Regions from separate parts of the Paenibacillus sp. J31R30 genome, predicted to be linked through region 3. Evidence: riboswitches for the same ligand, from Rfam matches in the RefSeq annotation. Region 3 holds a riboswitch; each other region holds the start of a gene.

Region 1 (5,459 bases), on a different contig from region 3:
GGAGCCGCTTCTAGACGGTATTCGTATTGACTACTTCTACACACCAGAAGAAGGTTTCATGATTACGAACCCAAGCAAGGGGAACCACGGAGACCACTAATGCGGAATGATATTCGCATTTGTGATAAATGCAAACACATGAAGGTGAAATCGGCGCTTGCCAAAATAAGTGCCATTGCACCGGACACCGAAGTCAAGGTTGCGTGCAAATCGTATTGCGGTCCATGTTCAAGGTTCGCATTTATATTTATTAATGGCCGTTACATTACGGGCGCAACGGAAGACGAAGCCATCGAAAAAGCTAAGAAATACGTGAAATAACCAAAAAGCATCCGTCCAATTGGACAGGATGCTTTTTTTTAGAATTGGGGGAAGCGAGGCTTACCCCTTATATATGTTAGGTTCATAGGTGGCAAAGTTGCAAAGGAGCATCCTTTTCAGGGGGATTCACTTCAACATTTTAAATACATGCAAAAAGGCATCTTTTGGGGTTGAAAATGTCTCAGCAGAGCTGAAAATGCAGAAATTGATGCTTTTTCGCATCCTTTTTAGCTGAAATCATCTATTTGATAGAGAAAGGTTGCACTATTGCATTTTTCAGCAGATGGCGAGGTAGCAGACCAAGCATAACATTCATCGGAGTTGGTTTAAGCCGTGTAGTTCGATTTTACCTGCCTATTTGAGGCTGCTGGCAGAAGAAAGGAGTATTAGTCCGATTTCACCAGCTTATACGGTCTAAAAGTGGGCGGTACACCAAAAACTGGCTGATTAGTTTGGCAAAATCGGATTAGAGCATCGTGGAGGTGGAGTAGGTTCCATTTAGTTCGGCAAAACCTAGTTAATTGCGATAGTGGAAGAGGTATGCGCCTCAAAACGAGAAAATCCCGCCTAAGCCATTGGCAAGGGCGGAATTTAAAAGTTGGCTATATTTCTCCATAAATACTGTGAGAAATCCTTGAAGGACGGCACGGCATAGCCGTTGTTATAAATATCTTTTTTTTCTCAGCAAGCTAACTTAAGCGTGGACAGGGGATTGCTCAAGAAGTTTTTGGATATCACGTTCAATTTTGCGCGGCGACGTTGTTGGGGAGTAGCGTTTGATCACATTGCCGTCCTGATCCACGAGGAACTTAGTGAAGTTCCACTTAATGCCTGAACCAAATAAACCAGATGCCTTGCTTTTCAGAAATCGGTAGAGCGGATGAGCATCCGCGCCATTCACGTCGATCTTGGAGAACAGCGGGAAATTCACGCCGAAATTAATCTGACACGCTTGCTCAACCTGAGCATCATCGCCTGGCTCCTGATCCTTGAATTGGTTGCAGGGGAAGCCAAGAACGCTGAAGCCTTGATCTTTATAGGTGTCATGAAGTTCTTGCAGGCCTTTGAATTGAGGCGCAAATCCGCATTTCGTTGCTGTATTGACGATGAGCAGGACTTGGTTTTTGTAAGAGGCAAGGGATTTATCTTCACCACGGATCGTTTTCACTTGAAACTGATGTACGCTCATAAGGTCACAACCTTTTGTAATTATTATTTTACACAATTCAATTGTACACAATTTTAATTCGAAAGGGAAGCTATTTTTTCAGCAGATTGCCAAGGGCGCCTGTAAGTAAAGGAAAGCGCCATTCAAAACCATTCTTCTCCAGAACGCGAGGAATTACTTTCTGACCTTCTAGAAGGAGAACAGACAGCTCACCGAAAATCAGCTTCATCATGAAAGCGGGAACAGGGAAGAGATTCGGTCTTCGCATCGCAGTTGCAATCGCGCGTCCGAAATCTTTATTCGTGACAGGATGTGGAGCCGTGGCATTGACGGGACCAGAAATGGCATCGTTTTGAACGCAAAAATCAATCAGTCTCACCATATCTTCGATGTGAACCCACGAAAGCCATTGCCTGCCACTTCCAACAGTGCCGCCGACCCCAAGCTTATACGGCAGTGCCATCTTGGGAAACGCGCCTTCTTTATTATCCAAAACAAGTCCAACCCGAACCTTCACTAATCGAGTTCCTTGGATGAGATCGGCTGCTTGCTCCCATTGCTTGACGACGGAAGCTAGAAAGTCTGTATTGCGATAAGGGCTCTCCTCATCAAAGGTTTCCCTTTCTGAAACGCCGTAATACGACATGCCAGAAGCATTCACAACAACCTTAGGCTTAGGATCCAGTTTCGCAACAAGCTTGGCAACTCGCTCTGCTGCCTGCAGGCGGGATTGAACAATCCGTTTCTTGGCCGCGGCTGTCCAGCGTTGACTGATAGATTCACCAGCCAAATTTACAATGGCATCGAGTCCTTGAAGAAGGTCCGTATTTTTCTCCAACTCGTCCCATGTTATCGTTCGGACACCGGAAATCTGCTTTGAGGATGTGCGTGATATATTGATAAGTTCATGACCTTGTCCCAACCAGAAAGCAATTAAACGTTTTCCAATAAAGCCGCTGCCGCCTGTGATCGCTATTTTCATTGCAAACACCTCCATATCGCCATTATAAAACCTTCACCCAATAAATACCATCTGAGCGAAGTAAGAGGACTAAGGTAAAGTTCCCAGTTCGAAATTACGACACGTTTCTCTCCATTTCGTGTATAATTGGAATTCGGCGTCAATTAATTAACCAAAGGGTAATTCGTATCAGTGAGAGGAGTCATCGTCAATGAATCGTATACGTCATTTTCTTCAATCCTATCATCCTATCGTACATACGCTAATCTTAGGTACCGTTATGGCACGAGCTGCCTCCTCCATGAGTTTACCTTTTCTAGCGATCTATTTGGCAAAGCACTCCTCTATGAGCCCAGGACTCATCGGTATCGTAATTGGTATGGGTGCATTAGCTGGTACTTTTGGCGGCTTTGTCGGCGGCACGTTGTCAGATCGATTCGGACGACGCGTGATCATGCTCGCGGCACTTTTTGGGTGGGGATTCGTCTTTCTCGGTTTCGGTATTGTTAAATTACCGGTCTTATTTATGCTGCTCAATATGCTGAATGGTCTCTGCCGTTCATTCTATGAGCCTGTGTCGCAAGCGCTAATGGCAGATCTAACGGAGCCGTCCAAAAGAAGAGAGGTATTCTCACTCCGCTATATGGCGATTAACGTTGGTGTAGCTGTGGGACCTTTGCTGGGAGCTTTCTTTGCGACGATGAACGGAGCCCTGCCATTCCTGCTGACCGGGATTATTTATTTAATCTATGGTGTAACACTCTACGCGCTTCTCATTAAGTTCGGTATTAAAAAAATCGAAGGTGAGAAGAAAGCGATCGTTACTTTCCGCTCGGCATGGGACGTCATTCGTAAGGATATGACCTTCCGTTTGTACATTGTTGGTGGCATTATCGGAGCAATCGGATATTCGCAGGTTATGGTGACGTTGTCACAGTATCTTCAGAGGGATTTTGCCGACGGGGTCAAAATGTTTGCGATTCTCATGAGCGCCAATGCTATTGTCGTCATCGCCATGCAGATTCCGCTGGGGAAATGGGCGGAGAAGTATTCACCATTAACAGCCATTGTCGTTGGAAACTTCATGTTTGCCATAGGCGATATCGGCTTTGCCATTTCCCACTCGTTAACTTGGCTCATTATCTCGATGGCGATCTTCACGTTCGGTGAAATTCTGAATTATCCTGCCGCGAATATGCTGATTGATAAGCTTGCGCCTGAACAAATGAGAGGTACCTATTATGGTGCTCAAACGCTAACGAACATCGGTCACTTCATGGGACCGTGGATTGGCGGCTTTTTGCTAGTATCCTATGGGGGGACTACGCTGTTCCTCATCATTGCATTTTTATCGTTAATCGGATCTATCTTCTATTGGAGAGGCACAAAACGTCAAAAAATGATGAAAATTTCGTCGAAAATGCAAACTTTTTGATGGATTTCGTAAAAATAGTTCCTCCGCACTATTCGATTTCAAATCATCATCCCTTATTCTTGAGGTATAGGATGTACCGTTTAAACATGAACAACTAAACAGATTCTGCACATCATCTCGACAAAGGCAAAGCTGGCGAAAGCCAGTGACGCAAAGCTACAGGGGCTTTACTTCTCCTGCATAGGACAAGCAGCCAGCCAGCCGCCGAACGATTGGGAATTCACTTCAGAACCCCACTAGTCGGTTCACTACGGTAGGGGTTTTTCTCTGTCATAGGAAATAAAATTGAACAATTTGCACTAAGGAGGCCCTAGCGGCATGAAATCGGACAATCAAATGATTGAGGAACAGAAAGCAACTTCACTATGCGGCAACCATGTTGCACGTTTGGTGCCATCCACGGATGGTCCAAAGCTCATGATAAACCGTGAAGAATATGCACTAAACGAAGCGTGTTGGGATGTCGAAATGTTTCACGGAAGAAACAATAGTATCCTCATTTTCTACTGGAAAGGCGAAGTTAAACTTTCTGTAAAAATGCCCCCAATGGCACAAATCGAAGGCTTTTTAACAAAACTTTTCCAATGTCTATCATCCAAATTGAGAGCGGTTCAACCTATCTAGGTGAATTGCTCTTTTTTTTCTGTCGGAAATGAGTAGAAGGGCTATGGATAGTGATTTTCTCATTGTCACCAATCGACACTAACTGCTATAATATTGCCATTAGTAGTTCTTAGGAACTATACCAAGGGAGATGCATAGCATGAGATTGATCACACGTTCTGATTTCGATGGTTTAGTATGCGCGATGCTCTTCAAACAATTAAACATGGTGGATGAAATGAAATTTGTTCATCCCAAAGATATGCAAGACGGCCTAATTGAAGTATCGGAAAATGATATTCTGGCCAATGTGCCTTATGTAGCTGGCTGCGGCTTATGGTTCGATCATCACTCCAGTGAGCTTACACGGATGGGTGAAGCGGTCTCATTTAAAGGAGAAACTCGTATCGCTCCAAGCGCAGCGCGAGTTGTCTATGATTACTATGGGGGCAAAGAAACCTTCGGAGATATCGATGATATTATGCAAGGCGTAGACAAAGCTGATTCCGCGCAGTTTAACAAGGAAGATATTTTGAATCCGAGCGGATGGGATTTGCTCTCTTTTATCATGGATGCACGTACTGGGTTAGGTCGTTATCGGGATTACCGCATCAGCAACTATCAGTTGATGGAGGATCTTGTTGAGCATTGTGCCACGAAATCCGTTGGTGAAATAATGGAGCTGCCGGATGTGAAAGAGCGTGTAGCGCGATACTATGAGTTGGATGCGTTATACCGGGACATGCTGCAAACTTACACAAGGGTTGAAGGTAATGTTATTATTACGGACCTTCGCGATGTTGAAACGATTTATCCAGGCAATCGCTTCATGGTCTATGCACTCTATCCGGAGCAAAACACATCTATCTGGATCGTAGACGGACGTAATAAACAAAATTGCGTATTCGCATGTGGACATAGCATAATCAATCGTACTGCACAAACGAACATTGGCGATCTGATGCTCCAAA
Region 2 (5,459 bases), on a different contig from region 3:
AACTGCTTGACCGCGCTGCTGTTTGACTCATGAATGTTCGCGATTGAATGGCTGATTCCATCCAAAACCGCGATTGAATTAACCGCAGCTTCCGTTTGACCCGCGGTTGACAGCTTTGCGACTGCGATCCATTGCTGCGCTTTGTTGGTATCGTCGCGCAGTGACGTTACGATGGCATCCATGCTGCGGCAAATTTGAAGTGCAGTTGCAGCCATCTTACGGACTTCGGCTAAAGCCCCGCTGGATCGCTCTCCCAGTGCAAGTTGGGCTGCAAGCGAAGCAAAAGTCAAGAACTCCTTGCTTATCTGCTCCACATCAGCCACTTTGCTGCTAAACGACTCGACTAGGTTTGCTGCAGCGAGCAGACTATCCTTACGCTGCTCGGTATCCCTTACGAACGTTTCAACCGCCTTCAATTCCTCATGTTGGAGAGCAAGCGCTTCTGCTGAGACTTGTGTACACCGCTCCATCTCGGCGGCCATTTGAGCAAAAGCTGCGGACAGCTCGCCTGACAATTGCACACTCCGAACGGAATGCTCGTTCTGGCCGTTGCCGCTTTCCACGACACGGGTAATGGAGTAGGCGGCTTCATTAATGGATAATGAAGTTTCGCGGGTTGTCTCTGCAAGCACATTGGAGGCGGTAGACACACGCGAAAAGGCGGCCTTGATGTCCTTCAAACTTTCCCCGATGTTGTCCATCATCTTATTGTAGCTCGTTGTCAAACGTCCGATTTCATCCTTGGAACGATATTGCGACCGGTGGGTAAGATCACCTTGCGCTGCCTTCTCCATGATCTGCATAAGCCGGGTAATCGGCGTCAGAAGCAGCGAGGAGGAAAACCAGATGACCAGGCTGGCTGCGACGGCTAGAAAAAGCGAAAGCCATAGCACTTTTCTTTGGAGATCGTACACGAACGCATAGGCCTCTGATTCATTTTGTACCGTAATGACAGCCCAGCGGTCTGAAGCTCCCGGCAGCTTGACCGGTGTGTACGCCGCAACGAATTGCTTACGATTGCTGTCCTCGAAGCTGCCAGTGCCGGTTTCACCCTGCAGGACGTGTTTCGTCAGTTCGCTCAATGCTGGGTCCAGCTTGATGGGCTGCACTTCCGTTATTTCATTGCCTTTATCGTCCTTTACATTTTGGCCGTTCTGGTCTTTCTTCCAGATTACTTTCGTTGACGACTTAAAGTTGTACATTTCCTGTACGAGCATTTTGTCTGGGTGTGCGACAACAGTGCCTTCCCCATCAATAATAAAGCTAAAGCTCCCTTTGCCGAGCGAATTCCGTTCCACTAATGCTTGAAGCTCGTCCACAAGAATATCTGCGCCTATAAAACCAACCGTCTCTCCCGAGCGGCTTGTGATCGGCACAAAAATTGAAGTTATTGGCGCATTGCTGAACACAGAATAGTACGCTTTGCTCACGAAGCTCGGATGCCTCTCCTGTAATTGCTTGAACCACCACCGATCCCTGCGGTTCGTGAGAACCCCTTCTGAACGTGCTGTTTGCATCCCTTCCATATCCTGAATATACAGCAGCTCATATTGCGGATTTCGCAGCACCGCCCGTTCCAACGCCGATTTCTGCGCCTCCGTGTTAAAAGCGGCCACTTCCGGCTCATCCGCAATTTCATTAATGACGTCGAACGAGCCTTTGATATAAGAAGCGACATTGGATGAGAGAGAGGCGGCGAAAGCCCGATTCTTCTCTTCAATGGTCGCAGCATATTGTTTCGTCACAAACAGATAATGAAACAAAGTTGTAAAGAGCATAGGGACAACCACTAAAGTTAAAGTGATAAGGATGAACTTGCTCTTGAGTGATTTCATTATTCGATTCCCCCTTGACAGATTTGAAAAAAATAATGCAATCGTTCAACCCCCTATTCGACAAACTTCGCCAAATGTCCTTTTGATTTAAGTCCAGCCGTACGGCGCCCGACCCTAGCTTCACAAACGCAAAAAAGAACCGCACAATAGTACGGTTCTAGAGTCTTTATCCATGGCGCGCCCGATACGATTCGAACGTACGACCTACAGTTTAGGAAACTGTTGCTCTATCCTGCTGAGCTACGGGCGCATAGTATCGTCATTCTAACACGAGATGTTTTCGGGGTGCAACCATTTTAACCCAAGGACAAACATTACGCGTCTCTAAGCCTTCCCGCGTAATTTTCGGAAAAATTGCGTCAGCATCGTCGAGCACTCCTCTTGCAGAACACCACTAACCACATCGACACGGTGATTAAACCGGTCCTCCTGCAGCAAGTTCATCAACGTCCCCGCACAGCCTGCCTTCGGATCCACCGTACCGTAAATGACCTGCGGAATGCGCGCTTGCACGATCGCACCTGCACACATAGGACAAGGCTCCAGCGTCACATAGAGCTGGCAGTCCAACAAGCGCCATGCCTGCAAATGCTCGCTTGCTTGTTTAATTGCAATCATCTCCGCATGCGCGAGAGGATCTAAAGTTGTTTCCCGCAAATTGTAGCCGCGGCCAATGATTTGACCTTGATGGACGACGATCGCGCCAATCGGAACTTCGCGGATGGCTTCGGCTTTCAGCGCCTCTCCAATCGCTTCTCTCATCCAAGGGATATGTTCATCCATATGTTCATCCACAGGGGGACACCTCGCAATAATAGTTTATCCACATGTGTATAAAAGTCCGAACAAATATTCGTTGTTAACAAGCTGTGGATAACAATGTGGATAACTTATAAACCTGTGGATATTCAATCCACTACACATTCATACAATAAAAACATCGCCTATGCAAGGATTTTAGTTGAAAGAAATATCTAGGCTACGTATAATGGTGATATCAGTGGGACTTTTTGGGTCTTTCAGACCATAAACGATGAGCTTACATACAATGACACGGCAGGGTTCGACAATAGCAAACTTGTTGAAAAGCAAGGACGCAAAGCTGAGGGTCTACGGTTCTAATGAGCTATGGCAGCCTGGTTACCGAAAATCGATGTTTTTTTGATTAAGGTGATAGGCTGCTCCTTTAGGTGGGGGCAGTCTATTTTGTGCGGAGAAGTTCTGTAGAATCCATTGATAGAGGGAGGGTGTTGGTACACATGGCGATGAAGCAGGATGCGTTGAAGCGGTATGGGAGTAAAGAAGGATACGATGCGGAAGTATTGATTGATTGTAAGGCTGTTCTGTCCAAGGATGATTTCGTGTCTACAGGTATTCTTACCTATGCCCAAGGAGACATCATGGAGATCGAGTTCCCCGAATATGATGTTTTTCAGCTTGGAGACAAGGCGAAAATGACGTTATACACCAAATCGGGTCTATTCGTCCTTCAAACGACAGTCGTAGCGAAAGAACCTGGTTCACTCATTGTGATCAATCCACCTGAGAATCGAAAGAAGTTTTCGGAGAAACGGGAGTTCCCGCGGGTGACTGTGAAAAACATAGGTCAGATTATGGGTTTCCAGAATATCAAACAAAAAGAACTGCATGTCCTTGAAAATCCCATTGAACTATCCATTAAAAATATCTCGATGAATGGAATTGGGTTTACCATCAACGATAATTCCATGATCGATGGTATTCTTCATAAGAAGTGCTTGCTTCAAGTCGAGTTGGATTTAGGTTTTGAACTGCCGTGCAAGTTGGAAATTATACGGAAAGAAAAGCTGGAAGACAGCTACTATTACGGCGCCAGCTTCGAAAGCTATCCTGAGGAACAAAGCAATGCGCTGCGCGGGTTCATCCTACGTAATCAGATTGAAACCTACTTCGAGCAGAAGCGGGATGACGAGTTCAAAAAAGCAATGGAAAAAAAGACTGCAGCCAATCAATAGCTTGCAGGCTTTTTTTTGCCCTCCAAGTACTATATAATAAGAAGGATGATTTTCGAAAATTAAGGAGTTGTAACGACAATGGCTTTGAAAGCAGGTATCGTCGGTCTACCGAACGTAGGAAAATCGACATTGTTTAATGCAATTACACAGGCGGGGGCAGAATCTGCGAATTATCCGTTCTGTACGATCGATCCGAATGTTGGGGTAGTAGAAGTACCAGACGAGAGATTGCAGAAGCTGGTGGAAATCGTTGTGCCTAAGAGCATCGTTCCGACAGCCTTCGAATTCGTTGACATTGCGGGTTTGGTTAAAGGTGCGAGCAAAGGCGAGGGCCTTGGTAATAAATTTCTAGCACACATCCGTGAAGTCGATGCGATTGTGCATGTTGTACGTTGTTTTGAGGATGATAATATTACACACGTTTCTGGGAAAGTCGATCCGATTGGCGACATCGAGACGATTAATCTTGAATTGATTTTGGCAGATATTGAGTCGGTTGATAAAAAGATCGAGCGTTCGCGCAAAAACCTCAAAGGCGGCGACAAGAAAGTGGTAGCTGAAGTTGAGTGTTTGGAACGTATCAAAGAAGCCTTATATAATGATATGCCAGCACGCAGCTTGGATTTAACAGACGACGAGCGTCTTCTAGTTCGCGATCTGCATTTACTGACGATGAAGCCAGTGCTCTACGCGGCAAACGTGAGTGAAGATGAGGTTGCAACTGCGGACGACAATGCATACGTTAAAATTGTGAAGGAATTCGCTGAGAAAGAAAACAACGAAGTTGTTTCTATTAGTGCGAAGGTTGAATCCGAAATCGCTGAGCTGGAAGACGAAGAAAAAGCCATGTTCCTGGAAGAGCTGGGACTTCAAGAGTCCGGCTTGAATAGATTGATCAAAGCAGCGTATAGAAAGTTAGGCTTATACACGTATTTCACAGCTGGTGTTCAAGAGGTTAGAGCATGGACGATCCGTAAAGGAACGAAAGCTCCTCAAGCAGCAGGCGTTATTCATACGGATTTTGAACGTGGATTTATTCGTGCAGAGGTTGTTTCTTATAACGATTTGGCTGCTGCTGGATCCATGGCGGGTGCGAAAGAAAAAGGCCAAGTGCGCCTCGAAGGTAAAGAGTACGTGGTGAATGACGGCGACGTTATGCATTTCCGCTTCAATGTTTAATTGATAATAAAAACAAGAAAGGAGTGATCCCCTATGTTGGATCGACTTCAGTCCATTGTGGACCGCTATGAGAAATTAAGCGAGTTATTGTGTGACCCGGATGTAACGAGTGATACGAAGAAACTAAGAGAATATTCCAAAGAGCAATCTGATCTTCAGGAGTCTTACGATGCTTATAATGAATATAAGAGCGTGAGCGAACAGCTGGCTGATGCGAAAGTGATGCAGAATGAGAAGCTGGACGATGAGATGCGTGAAATGGTCAAAATGGAGATCGAAGAGCTTAGCGAGCAATCCGCTAAACTGGAAGAACATCTCCGCATCCTGATGATGCCGAAAGACCCTAACGATGACAAGAACGTCATCGTGGAAATTCGCGGAGCGGCAGGCGGCGATGAAGCAGCGCTGTTCGCAGGCGATCTTTACCGGATGTATACGCGTTACGCGGATG
Region 3 (5,459 bases):
GGCAAGTGAGCCGATGCCTAACCCGATCCATACGTTTATCCACGGGACAGGGTCTTCTTCAACTTTGGTCGCGCCATTGATGACGTATCGGATCAGCATGATCGTCGTGTGCCATGTGTTCATGACGAACAGCAGCGACAACCCTGTGAAGAGGAGTAGAAAGACGAACAAAACACGATTAATAAATCCATATTCCGTCAGCATGGAATCTGCGGTCATACTCCAGAGGTAAACGTAATCTTGAACCCCTACCGTACCATGAAAGCCGATGGGCACAAAGAAAGTAATGATCAGAAAGGAAACACCAAATACAGGGACAACCCAGCGAAAACGGAATTTAAACCCTACCGTGTACATTCGATTGAAAATGAGGAGGCTGAGATAGCCAGAGAATAAAAAGGTAGAAGCAGCAACCACCATGAAAGACGGCGGCTTAGTGATATATCCAGCTACATATCGAATAGCATCCCAGTTAATATTTTCATTGAAAGTAGCTTTCATGATAAACAAAATGAGCAAGGGCGAGCTGATGATTACCATGATTTCATGAATAAATTGGACAGATCGTGTAGACCGGCTGCATGCCCAGACTGCCGCAGTTGTCATGAGAAACAAATTCAGAAAGGGGTTGATGTCTGGATAAAAGAACATACGGACCGTCTCGGAGTAAGCATAAATAACGATAATTCCAGCTGGCAGCCAGAGACACAACGCAGCAAAAATGATGTTGGCCTGGGTAAACCAACGGGGGGTATACCGATCACAGATCTCAGGAAAGCCGAGTCCTGGAAACCGCTCAAAGCAAGCCATAGTGCCAAGCGAAAGGATGGAGCCAATAACCATTGCGACAAGCATACCCGAAACGGCGCCATTGAATCGATCTCGGATCAGCAAAGAGGGGACAAACATCATGATGTTAATCATGCCGACATAGAGCACATGATAGTAGGTATACCGCGACATGACTTACTTTGACCCCTTTCTAAAGTGGTGGTGAGCTTTGGCCTCAAGTTTGGGAATGTATAGGGCCAAATAAGGTTGTCCAAAGCTTCTAAGGCTGCACCAATAGGAAATCAAAATGAAGCCAAGAACGACGACACCCAGTAACCCAAAGAATATAGAAGCCATCACAAAAATATATTTAACGAAGCGTACCGAGTAGCCAAAGCCGTTATTTGGAATAACGAAATTAGAAATCGCGACCACGGAGGTCACAATGATCATAATACTGCTGACTAACCCAGCTTGTTGGATCGCTTGCCCTAGAATGAGGCCCCCAACCGTTGTTGCAGTAGAGCCAATATAGCGCGGCAGCCTGAGACTAGCCTCGTTCAAGGCTTCTATCATGAATAGCATGATGAAGACTTCGATAAAGGACGGATACGGGACAACAACACGGCTTCCTGCGATCGAAAGTGTCAATTGGACGCGAAGCACTTCTGGATTATAAGAGACAATTGCAATATAAAGAGCTGGCAGCGTAATTGTTAAAAACATAGCGAAATAGCGGAGCAGGACTAGGCACTTGCTCATCCAATAGGATTCATAATCATCATCCATGGCATGCAGGAAATCGAAGAGCCGAACAGGAAGCACGAGTCCGAATCGGCTTCCATCTTGAAGAAGAGCGATTTTTCCTCGTTCAAGATTGGCTGCGATACGATCTGGCCTCTCGGTTTGGAGGATGATAGGGAAAAAGCGATGCCTCCGCCCGGATAGCGACTGCATGAGTTGGCCGGCTGCTTGGAGAACTTTGATTTGTATGCGGGCAATTCGCTCATTTAATAATCCAAGGACATCTTCATTGACAAGATTTTTATCATATAGGACGGTAATACGCGTATTCGAAATTTGTCCAATTATATGCTTTTCAACACAAAGGGAGGGCGCATTATAGCGCATACGAACGAGGCTTATATTTAAATCCAAATCTTCGGTAAGGGCGCTTTGAGGCCCCTGAATCGCAACTTCTACCTGAACGGTGTCGGGCTTGTCCTGAAACTTTCGCTGTACGTCGAAGCGGTAGACTTGATCTTCTATTTGAAAGAGAACAGTTCCTTTGAGTAACAAGGGTGTCCAATGCTCCGATTGATCCACTTTACCGAAGGCCGGATTAGCGTTTAGCATACGTTCGAATTCTTCGGGGTTAAAGCAATAGGAATAAGGAATGGTCAATCCATTCTTGATTAAAGCCTGATCGCAGAGAGAAGGGAAGTAGCTCACTTCCATTTGCATATAGCCATTGTCGAGGGTGTCATAGAAGAGGTCAGCTGGATTGTTCAACTCAGCACGGATGTGTTCGATCATGCGAATTCCCCCAATTCCCTTACATTACCATTCGGCTTAGCGTGCCCTGAAAGGGGGGAGAATAATCAGTGGAGGGGGTTAACCCTATGAATATTGTTTAAAGACAGTTTTCTGGGGAAGTCTCATGGTCATACCTTGTTGGAAGAATTGGTAATTGTTTCGACCCTGATCTTTGGCGGCATACATGGCTTGGTCTGCATGCTTAAGGAGGAGCTCCTGTGTATCGCCATCGTAGGGATACATGGAGATACCAATATTCGTAGAAACATAAATATCCCCAATATCCATGCTAAAAGGAATCTCCAACAAAGCGATGATGTTCTGGGCCTGCACTCTAATCGATTGTTGATTCCCTTGGGGAAGCAAAATGATAAACTCATCGCCGCTTAGTCTGGAGACGGAACCATTCTCGGGTAAGCAACTAGCGAGTAGAGCAGCAAATTTCTGTAAAGTTTGGTCTCCAAGCAGATGACCGAAGGAATCATTAATCCATTTGAACCGATAAATATCCAGAAACAGAATACCTAAGGTCTCATGGTGTCGTTGGGCATATGTTAAAGCATGCTGGAACAGCTCATTGAATTGATTGCGATTCGGCAATCCAGTCAAATGATCGAAGTACGCTAAATGATGAATGAGTTCTTCCGATTTCCTTTTTTCCGTTAAGTCCCGGAGGTAAGCCGTATATATCGTTCTCCCCCCATAAACAATAGCTGTTATGATAATTTCGGCCGGAAACTTGCTGCGGTCTGAACGGTACGCCATAATTTCAAACCGTTTGCCAATGATGGATTCAGCCTTCTGGCTTAGCAGTTGATATAACAAAGCAGCATCTTGTCCATCCTGATCGAAAGGAAAGAGGAGATCGAATAACGTACGTTTCAGCGCTTCTTTACGCGTATAGCCGAATATGGCTTCGGAAGCGGGATTGAATTCAATGATCCAGCCCTGAGATTTGAACATGAAGATGCAATCGATGGCTGATTCTAAAATAGAAGCTTTAAGCGCAATCTGTTCCGACAATCGCCGATCCACGGAGAGCGAGCTAAAAAAGCTGATGGCAAAGATGAGCAAGGTTCCAAATGCCACATACATAGCCACGAGAATGAAGTCCATATTCACAGCATTGACACTATGCGGAGGAGCCACCGCAGGAAAAGTTATCACAGCGGATGACATGCCCATATAGTGCATGCCTGTAATTGCTATCGCCATAATGAGACTACTAATGAAGAGTCGGTGATGGTTCCGTTTGAAAAAGAAGTAAAGCGCCGTGATGGAGGCTAGGATGGCGATGACTATCGATAGCGTGAACGGTATGGGTGAATAGCGGATCGTCACATGCAGTAATGAGGCCATACCGATATAATGCATGCCGCTAATCGCTATCCCCATGAATGTACCGCCAATAAGGAACCTTGAACGGATAGAGCTCGCTTGGAAGGCGACCACAAGTCCAACCAGTGCGCCTCCGACCGCTACAAGAATGGATATACTGACAATCGAAATATTATAGGTCACGCCACTGGGCAAATGGAAAGCTAGCATCGCGATGAAATGCATGGACCATATGCCTACGCCCATAACGAGAGCACTGCATATGATCCAGCTCTTCTGATGCCATCCTTCCGAAGTGGATACTTTCCGAGCTAAATTCAAGGACGTAAACGAGGCAAGCAGCGCAATAACGAACGAAAGCAGGACCAGCACGAAATTATAACTTTCCGTTAGCGAATGATGCATAAGAGAGCCCTCCTACTATTTTCCCGGCATAAAAAAAAGGATCATCCCGAATAAAGGATCATCCCTTCAAATTCGGTAACCTGTCAACCATAGCATCCGAGTTGGCATGCTTTAGGCCATGGCTTTGCGTCTCATCGTTTCCGATGATTTGCCCTTTTCGATTTCATGTTCAAATGTAGCTCAGTACCCATTCTATCTACTACTATGTAACTATTATAGAGTAGGGAAAAATTAACTGTATATAGCGACAAATGCGGTATTTTGTCGAATATAATAAAGAAAGGTAAAGACGAACCAATTTTTTACTTTATAGGTAAAAAACACGGCTGAGTCACGTTTGAAGGTGACTCAGCCGTGTTTATGAGGTTTACTGGATTTTGAAAGATGAAATCACATTATCATTTCCCGTGGTGGCGAGATTGCTGTTATCGGCTGTGAATATCCAAGATGGTCCAGCGAAGTTGTCATCCCCATACGCAGTGACCGTTCGGCCAGGGGGAACTTTCAGCGATGAGATGGCATCATTCGGCATGCCGGCCGCGACCATTTGCGCCAGTGTATAGTTACCAGGTGCGAATGTGACAGCAGTGCCGCCATAGCTGGCATTCGGATAGAAGGTGACACCGGAGGTTGAAGCTGTGATTTTAAACGACGAGATCGCATTATCATTGCCGGTAGTGGCGAGATTGCTATTATCGGCTGTAAATGTCCATGAAGGTCCATCAAAAGCACCGTCGCCATAAGCGACCACCGTGATACCGGCAGGGACTTTGATCGACGAGATGGCATCATTGGCAATGCCTGCGGCTTGCATTTGCGAGATACTATAGCTGCCTGGCGCCAAGGAGACACCTGTACCGCCAAAGTTGCTATTCGGATAGAACGTCGGCTTCGCCCCCAAATAAGGTGCTGTACTGCCAAGAGAACGAGGCACACCGTTATAGGTAACCGTTTTAATCGTAGTATTGCTTGTGCCTGTCAATGCTTGGTAGGTGTAGCTGCTAAGCTGTTTAGCAGTTCTTTCTACAACGTATACCGTATTGGCTGCTGTAGCAAAGTTGAACTCACTGCTGGAGGAGGTAAGTACGATCGCGTTATCGGATACTCTTCGTACTTGTACCTGCTGTGTGCCCCAAGGATTCACGACGGTTGCCGTTTTCCCATACAAGCTCTTCAAGCCTACGTATTTGATTTCATTGCTTTCCTTCTCAGAGCTTACAAGGAAACCGCCGCTGGCAAGCAAGGTGAACTTGCTATTAAAGCTTGCATCGTTCGGAAGCGCTGGGAACACTCTGATTTTGTCATTATAGCTTTGGAGCAAGGATTCGTTCATGGCAGAAAGGTTTACGCCCATATACTCGAACTCACCGTTGGTATTCGTGGTGCGCCCGTTCGGATAGTCCTGATAC

The links. A riboswitch is a leader RNA that binds a small molecule or an ion and turns the genes downstream of it on or off. The one in region 3 is predicted to bind cyclic di-GMP.
Region 1: linked by a shared signal. The riboswitch ahead of AC58QO_RS08310 (hypothetical protein) and the one ahead of AC58QO_RS27190 (diguanylate cyclase domain-containing protein) in region 3 are both predicted to bind cyclic di-GMP.
Region 2: linked by a shared signal. The riboswitch ahead of AC58QO_RS27040 (PilZ domain-containing protein) and the one ahead of AC58QO_RS27190 (diguanylate cyclase domain-containing protein) in region 3 are both predicted to bind cyclic di-GMP.

Annotation. Positions count from the first base shown of each region.
Region 1 covers NZ_JCAUAV010000002.1:514,723-520,181, forward strand. Annotated here, with positions in the region: gene AC58QO_RS08285 (iron-sulfur cluster assembly accessory protein) at 1-100, shown strand, start outside; gene AC58QO_RS08290 (YuzB family protein) at 100-321, shown strand; gene AC58QO_RS08295 (glutathione peroxidase) at 1,016-1,510, opposite strand; gene AC58QO_RS08300 (TIGR01777 family oxidoreductase) at 1,581-2,471, opposite strand; gene AC58QO_RS08305 (MDR family MFS transporter) at 2,662-3,885, shown strand; cyclic di-GMP riboswitch class I at 4,001-4,094, shown strand; gene AC58QO_RS08310 (hypothetical protein) at 4,204-4,509, shown strand; gene AC58QO_RS08315 (exopolyphosphatase) at 4,649-5,459, shown strand, end outside.
Region 2 covers NZ_JCAUAV010000011.1:174,519-179,977, reverse strand. Annotated here, with positions in the region: gene AC58QO_RS27055 (methyl-accepting chemotaxis protein) at 1-1,835, opposite strand, end outside; tRNA gene AC58QO_RS27050 (tRNA-Arg) at 2,009-2,085, opposite strand; gene tadA (tRNA adenosine(34) deaminase TadA) at 2,160-2,618, opposite strand; cyclic di-GMP riboswitch class I at 2,897-2,983, shown strand; gene AC58QO_RS27040 (PilZ domain-containing protein) at 3,095-3,829, shown strand; gene ychF (redox-regulated ATPase YchF) at 3,908-5,008, shown strand; gene prfA (peptide chain release factor 1) at 5,042-5,459, shown strand, end outside.
Region 3 covers NZ_JCAUAV010000012.1:14,530-19,988, forward strand. Annotated here, with positions in the region: gene AC58QO_RS27180 (hypothetical protein) at 1-963, opposite strand, end outside; gene AC58QO_RS27185 (spore germination protein) at 967-2,307, opposite strand; gene AC58QO_RS27190 (diguanylate cyclase domain-containing protein) at 2,392-4,050, opposite strand; cyclic di-GMP riboswitch class I at 4,122-4,213, opposite strand; gene AC58QO_RS27195 (glycosyl hydrolase family 95 catalytic domain-containing protein) at 4,418-5,459, opposite strand, start outside.